Linked DNA regions of Fodinicurvata sp. EGI_FJ10296. Each later gene encodes a partner of the first gene's protein in a complex. Links are inferred from orthologs where the notes say so. Each region holds a gene or a part of one and is shown in the gene's direction. Other genes may lie near its edges.

Evidence for each region.
Region 2: the proteins of xseA (region 1) and ABZ728_RS19390 are in contact, whole or in part, in a cryo-EM structure (PDB 8TXR), measured with the Escherichia coli proteins. The link is inferred for Fodinicurvata sp. EGI_FJ10296 from one-to-one orthologs.

What each region holds. Positions count from the first base shown.
Region 1 is NZ_JBFCVL010000006.1:365,376-368,615, forward strand. What follows is about bases 2-2,923. They hold xseA (exodeoxyribonuclease VII large subunit), read left to right. Parts: upstream 2-574; coding sequence 575-2,272; downstream 2,273-2,923. Other genes in these bases: purD (phosphoribosylamine--glycine ligase), read right to left, coding at 2-449; rpmB (50S ribosomal protein L28), read left to right, coding at 2,445-2,747; ABZ728_RS15340 (AsmA family protein), read right to left, coding at 2,923-2,923. Outside these bases: more of purD, read right to left, coding at 1-1; more of ABZ728_RS15340, read right to left, coding at 2,924-3,240. UniProt on the Escherichia coli protein: Bidirectionally degrades single-stranded DNA into large acid-insoluble oligonucleotides, which are then degraded further into small acid-soluble oligonucleotides.
Region 2 is NZ_JBFCVL010000009.1:173,515-176,820, reverse strand. The notes cover bases 208-3,195. They hold ABZ728_RS19390 (exodeoxyribonuclease VII small subunit), read left to right. Parts: upstream 208-1,568; coding sequence 1,569-1,823; downstream 1,824-3,195. Other genes in these bases: dxs (1-deoxy-D-xylulose-5-phosphate synthase), read left to right, coding at 2,801-3,195; ABZ728_RS19385 (polyprenyl synthetase family protein), read left to right, coding at 1,820-2,734; ABZ728_RS19395 (histone deacetylase family protein), read left to right, coding at 498-1,427; ABZ728_RS19400 (sulfurtransferase TusA family protein), read left to right, coding at 208-440. Outside these bases: more of ABZ728_RS19400, read left to right, coding at 201-207; more of dxs, read left to right, coding at 3,196-3,306. UniProt on the Escherichia coli protein: Bidirectionally degrades single-stranded DNA into large acid-insoluble oligonucleotides, which are then degraded further into small acid-soluble oligonucleotides.

The sequences.
Region 1 (3,240 bases):
TCGGCCTTGACGACGATCGGCGCGCCGCCGGAGCGGGCATGGCGGTCGCGGATATGGGCGCGGGCGGCATGGGGGTCGGTGAAGGTCGCATAGGCTGCTGTCGGAATGGCGTGCCGGTCGCAGAAGTCCTTGGTAAAGGCCTTGGAGCCCTCAAGCCGGGCGGCTGCGGCATCCGGCCCGCAAACGGGAATGCCGGCGGCGCGCAGCCGGTCGGCCAGACCCAGCATCAGCGGTGCCTCGGGTCCGATGACCACCAGATCGGCGCCCATCGATCGGGCAAGATCGGACAAGGCGTCGATGTCGTCCGCCGCGATCGGCTTGCAGGTGGCGATCTCCGCGATGCCGGGATTGCCGGGGGCGCAGACGATCGTTGGCCGGCTCGGCGCCGCGGCCAGCGCTGCGATCAGGGCATGCTCCCGGCCGCCGCCGCCGACGACGAGAATGTTCATGGACATGACGTAATTGTCTCCGTAGCCCCGCATGGTCCACCCACAGGACCTGGTCGGGGGAAATATGATGCCGGCCTCGGCGCGGGGCTTGTTCGACGCCATGTGGTTTGTATCATCTGGGGATCATGACACAAGACTTGCCCTTTACCGGCTCCGCCTCGGCGCCAGCCGGCCGACCCGCCTCGAACGTGGCTGAATATTCGGTCAGCGAGATATCCGCCGCGCTGAAGCAGACGGTCGAGGCCGGATTTGGCCATATTCGCGTCCGTGGCGAGATTTCCAGGCCAAAAATCCCCGGCTCGGGCCATCTCTATATGACGCTGAAGGACGACCGCGCGGTCCTCGACGCGGTCTGCTGGCGAACGACGCTCGCGCGGCTGTCGATTCGCCCCGAAGAGGGGATGGAGGTCGTCTGCACGGGGCGGCTGACGACCTATGCCGGTCAGTCGAAATACCAGATCGTCATCGAGTCGATGGAGCTTGCCGGCGAAGGGGCGCTGCTGAAGCTTCTCGAAGACCGCAAGCGGCGGCTGGCGGCAGAGGGTCTGTTCGACGCTGCACGCAAACGGCCGCTGCCGTTCCTGCCGACCGTCATTGGCGTCGTGACGTCGCCGACGGGTGCCGTGATCCGCGATATCCTGCACCGGCTGGCAGAGCGATTCCCCCGACATGTCCTGATCTGGCCGGTGCCGGTGCAAGGCGAAGGCGCGGCTGCAAGGATCGCTGCCGCCATCGAAGGGTTCAACAGGCTGGACGCCGATGCCGGTTCCGGAACCAGGCGGCACGTCCCGCGGCCGGACCTCCTGATCGTGGCGCGCGGCGGTGGCAGCCTGGAAGATCTGATGGCCTTCAACGAGGAATCGGTGGTGCGCGCAGCGGCCGCCAGCATCATTCCGGTTATTTCCGCCGTCGGGCACGAGACAGACACGACGCTGATCGATCTGGCCGCCGATCGCCGTGCACCGACCCCGAGCGCGGCGGCCGAGATGGCGGTTCCGGTGCGGTCGGAATTGCTGGCCGACGTTCTGGACCGGGCCGGACGGCTGGAGGGGGCGACCGCCCGGCTGCTGGATGACCGCCGGTTTCGGATCGAGAGTGCCGGCAAGGCACTGGGCGATCCGGCCCGGCTGTGGGAAGCGATGGCCCAGCGCCTTGACGATCGGGCCGAACGGCTCGACAGAGCCTTGCCGGTCCTGATCGACCGTTACCGCGCCCGCGTCGCGCAATCTGTCGCGGCGATCCCTCATCCCCGGCAGTCCCTGCGCGAGGCGGCGCGCCGCGTGCGCGAGACCGGAGCCAGACAGGATGCGGCGCGCGCCGTTTTGCTGCGGCGTTTGCAGGGTGATCTGGGCCGTGTTGGCGCCAGACTGGTGACGGCGCCGCTGGTCAGATCGATGCAGGACCGTCGGCAACGACTGGCCGATCTCGACGGCCGGCTGACGCGGGCCGGGCAGGGCACGTTCGCCACGACGGCACAAAGGCTGGAGGCGCAGGGCAAGCTGCTGGAAAGCTATAGCTACAAGAAGACGCTGGATCGCGGATTTGCGGTGGTGCGCGGCCCGGACGGCGTCGCTGTCACCGATCCCGCCGCCTTGACGGCCGGCGACCGGATTCGCCTGGAGTTCAGTGAAGGACAATACCGGGACGCGGAAATCCTGCCGACCGCTTCCGGTGGCAGCGAAAGTGCTATCGAGGCGGATGAACGGCAGGGGCAAAACCAGGGGCAGAATCCGGGGCAACACCAGGCACCGCGGAAGACGGCGGCGGCGGTGCGCAAGTCGTCTGCCGGCAACGGCGAAACCGGGCAGGGGCGTTTGTTCTGAGTTCGGAACGCTTGACGCGGTGATGCGGATTTCGTATATCCGCGCGGCACGCTGGGTATCCCGGCGTAATTTTTTCTGCGGGCGAAAGGCAGACCAACGGTCGCTTTCCCTTCGCGCGTGGGCCGGCTGTTCGGCACGCGATAATCGGTTTGTTTGGTTTCAGGAGAGTAAAATGGCAAGACGGTGCGGTTTGACCGGAAAAGGCGTGCAGTCGGGCAACAACGTCAGCCACGCGAACAACAAGACCCGGCGTCGCTTCCTGCCGAACCTTCAGCCCGTTACGCTGCTGTCGGATTCGCTCAAGGAAAGCTTCCGGATGCGCTTGTCGGCCAACGCCATTCGCACGGTGGAACATCGCGGCGGCATCGACGGCTTCTTGCTGGCAGCGCGCCCATCGGAGCTGAGCACTGATATGCGTCGGCTTCGCGGCCGAGTTGCCAAAGCCGTCGAAGCGCGGAATTCTGCTTCGGCATAAAGTCCGGCCTGACGCGACACGATCCAATCTCCCGGTGAGGCCATGCTTCACCGGGTTTTTGCGTGTGCGCACTGGTTCAGTGTGGCAACTCCAGTATGTCGATCTGCCGACGCTTGGCGGGCAACGCCCCCCAATCAAGCCGGCCCGCCAATTGCACCGAGTCAAGTCCAGTTCGTCAGGGATTGATGCTGCGCCCGATTGCGTCGGCTGTCTGCTGCGCGACAAACGCCTGGAGCGCGCCGGTCTGCAACTGCCGGGTTGGCGATTCCGGCGACCCGGCGATCCGGATCGAAAGCGGTGGGGCACCGGGTCGATCGGAAAATACGAAATCAGTCGTCAGGTCGAGATGCCAGCGCGACAGGTCGAATGTTCCTCGCATGGTTGCGTGGGCTGCTGGCGACTCAAGTTCTACATCGTCGAATGTCAGAACGCCATTGGTCATGCCGATGGTCAGGGTGGCATCCTCGAATGACGTGCTCCCTCGGTCGGTCGC
Region 2 (3,306 bases), on another replicon or contig:
TGTACGTCCGCACACGACCCGTTGCTTGCCCGGCTCGCTCACGGCTCAATGTGATACGGCTTCGTATATGAACAACAGTGTCGGCGCGAAGTTCCTTCACTGCTTGCATTTTTCTTTGCGCCGCTTCGCCCTATTATCCATTAAGATCGCAGCACTGCTGTTTTGCCGGTCGGCACCATTGACAACGAGTCGTAAATCGCATGTCGCAGCACCGCCTCGATGCCCGGGGACTGAAATGCCCGCTGCCCGTCCTGAAGGCACGGCGGGCCCTTGAATCCGCCCAGCCCGGCGACCGGCTGCTGGTGACCGCGAGCGATCCGGCAGCCAGACGGGATTTCCCGGAATTCTGCGACGCCGCCGGCCATCGGCTCGACTCTATGGACACAGCCACCGATGGCACCATCACACTCAGTATCGTAAAGGGCTCGAAAGGCTCCTGACGCGATGCTCCCGCGATCGATGTCAGCGAAACAGGTCACGAACACAACAGGTTGGTAATGCAGACGGCTTTATTTCAGCATCAAAGCTTCCTCGGTCACGATACCGGCGCCGGCCATCCGGAACGGCCGGAACGGATGACGGCGGTTCACCGCGTGCTGGAGGACGAGGCCTTTGCCTTGCTCGAACGGATCGAGGCGCCCGCCGGAACCGAAGACCAGATACTCGGCGTCCACGCGGCACACCATCTGCAGCGGGTTCAGGCGGCGATGCCGGAATCGGGGCTTGCGATGATCACCGGCGACACCGTTGCCTGCCCGACAACACTCACCTCCGCACTGCATGCCGTCGGCGCCGCCTGCGCCGCCGTGGACGGCGTCGCGGCCGGAACCCTGCGCAACGCGTTCTGCGCCGTTCGTCCGCCCGGTCACCATGCCGAAAGCGACCGGGCAATGGGGTTCTGCTTTTTCAACAATGCCGCAATCGCGGCGCATCATGCCGTCCATCACCATGGCATGGAGCGGGTGGCGGTCCTGGATTTCGACGTTCACCACGGGAACGGAACACAGGAAATTTTCTGGAAACGCCCGGATCTGTTCTACGGCTCGACCCATCAAGAGCACATCTTTCCCGGCACCGGCCGCGCCGACGAGCGGGGCGACCACAATACCATCGTCAATGCACCACTGCCTATGGGCTCCAACGGTGCTGCGATGCTGGCCGCCTTCGACGAGCGCATCCTGCCGGCGCTTCGGACGTTCCATCCGGAATTGATCATCATTTCGGCCGGATTCGACGCACATCGGCTCGACCCGTTGGCAGGGCTCGCATGGACCGAAGACGACTACGAGGCCGTCACGCGGCGGATCATGACGGCGGCCGATGAACTTTGCGGCAGCCGCCTGGTTTCGGTCCTGGAAGGGGGCTATCATCTCGACGCCCTTGCCCACAGCGTCGCCCGGCATTTGCGCCTTCTGATGGAGGCATGATCCCGCGGCGCGGCAGTGTTAACGTCGCACCGCTTGCTACGACCGCGTGCCTTGCCTAGAGTGTGGCCGGACCGCAGCCGCCGGATGGCCGGCGGGCTGCGATGATGTTCAGGAACGTCGCTTTTTTCGTCGGGAGTATCCATGGCCGGGCAATCCACTCAGCCGCCAAAGATCGACAAGATGAGTTTCGAAGACGCCCTGGCCGAATTGGAAGCCATCGTGCGCCGACTCGAAAGTGGAGAGGTGAAGCTCGACGACGCGATCGCCGCTTACGAGCGCGGCGCATCGTTGCGTGCCCATTGCGAAGCCAAACTGCGGGAAGCACAGGCCAAGGTCGAGAAAATCACGCGCGACTCCGACGGTACCGTCACGGCCGAAAGCGCCGACATCCAATGACATCAAACCATACCCCGAAGGCCGGCGACGAGGTCCAGAGCCTGATGGCCGACGCTGCCGAACAGGTGGAAGTCGTCCTCAATCGCCTGTTGCCCCGGCTGCGCGGCCCCGAAGCACGCCTTTCCGATGCCATGCGCTATGCGGTGCTGGGGGGCGGCAAACGGTTACGGCCGTTCCTCGTGCTGTCCAGTGCGGATCTTTTCGGTGTTGCCCATGGCTGTGCCCTGCGCGTTGCCGCTGCCATCGAATGCATCCACTGCTATTCACTGGTTCATGACGACCTGCCTGCGATGGACGATGACGACCTGCGGCGCGGCAAGCCGACGCTGCACATCGAATACGACGACGCCACGGCAATACTTGCCGGCGATGCGCTGCAGGCCCTAGCCTTCGAGATCCTGGCCCATTCCGACACCCACGAGGATCCGACCGTGCGCTGCCGGCTGATCGCCGCACTGGCGCACGCCGCCGGAGCCGGAGGCATGGTCGGCGGCCAGATGATGGACCTCGCCGCAGAGAACGAGGCATTCGATATCGGAGCGATCACGCGGCTGCAGCGGCTCAAGACCGGCGAACTCTTCGCGTTTTCCTGTGAAAGCGGCGCCATCATGGGCCGTGCCGACGAAAACCGGCGCCACGCCATGCACGCCTATGCGCATGATGTCGGATTGGCATTTCAGATTGCCGACGATCTGCTGGATGTCGAGAGCACGGCAGAGCAAGCCGGCAAGGCGGTCGGCAAGGATGCAAACGCCGGCAAAGCGACCTTCGTATCGGAACTCGGCACCGAGCGCGCGCGCCATCAGGCGGGAATACTGGCCGAACAGGCCATCCGCCATCTGGATGTCTTCGACGATCGTGCCAATGTGTTCAGGGAAATCGCCCGCTTCGTCGTCAATCGCCGCAATTGACCAACGGGCGCCGCACCGGTCGCGCATCGGCGCGGCAGCTCGGACCCGGCTAGGAGAAGATCGACCATGGCCCCTGCCACCCCCCTTCTGGACAAGATTCTCTCACCGCGCGAATTGCGTCTGCTGTCCTCGCGGCAACTTGGTCAGGTGGCGGAAGAACTGCGGGCGGAGACGATCGACGCCGTCTCGGTAACGGGGGGGCATCTGGGCGCAGGGCTCGGCGTCGTGGAACTCACGGTCGCGCTGCATTATCTGTTCGAGACGCCTGACGACCGGATCATTTGGGATGTCGGCCATCAGTGTTACCCGCACAAGATCCTGACCGGCCGGCGCGACCGCATCCGCACGCTGCGCAAGGGGGGCGGGCTGAGCGGCTTTACCAAGCGCTCGGAAAGCAACTACGACCCCTTCGGCGCCGCCCACAGTTCGACCTCGATATCGGCCGGACTCGGCATGGCTGTGGCCCGCGATCTTTCCGGGCGCGATAACAACGTCGTCTGTGTTATCGGCGACGGCGCGATGACCGCCGGCATGGCGTACGAGGCCATGAATAACGCCGGGGCGATGGACAG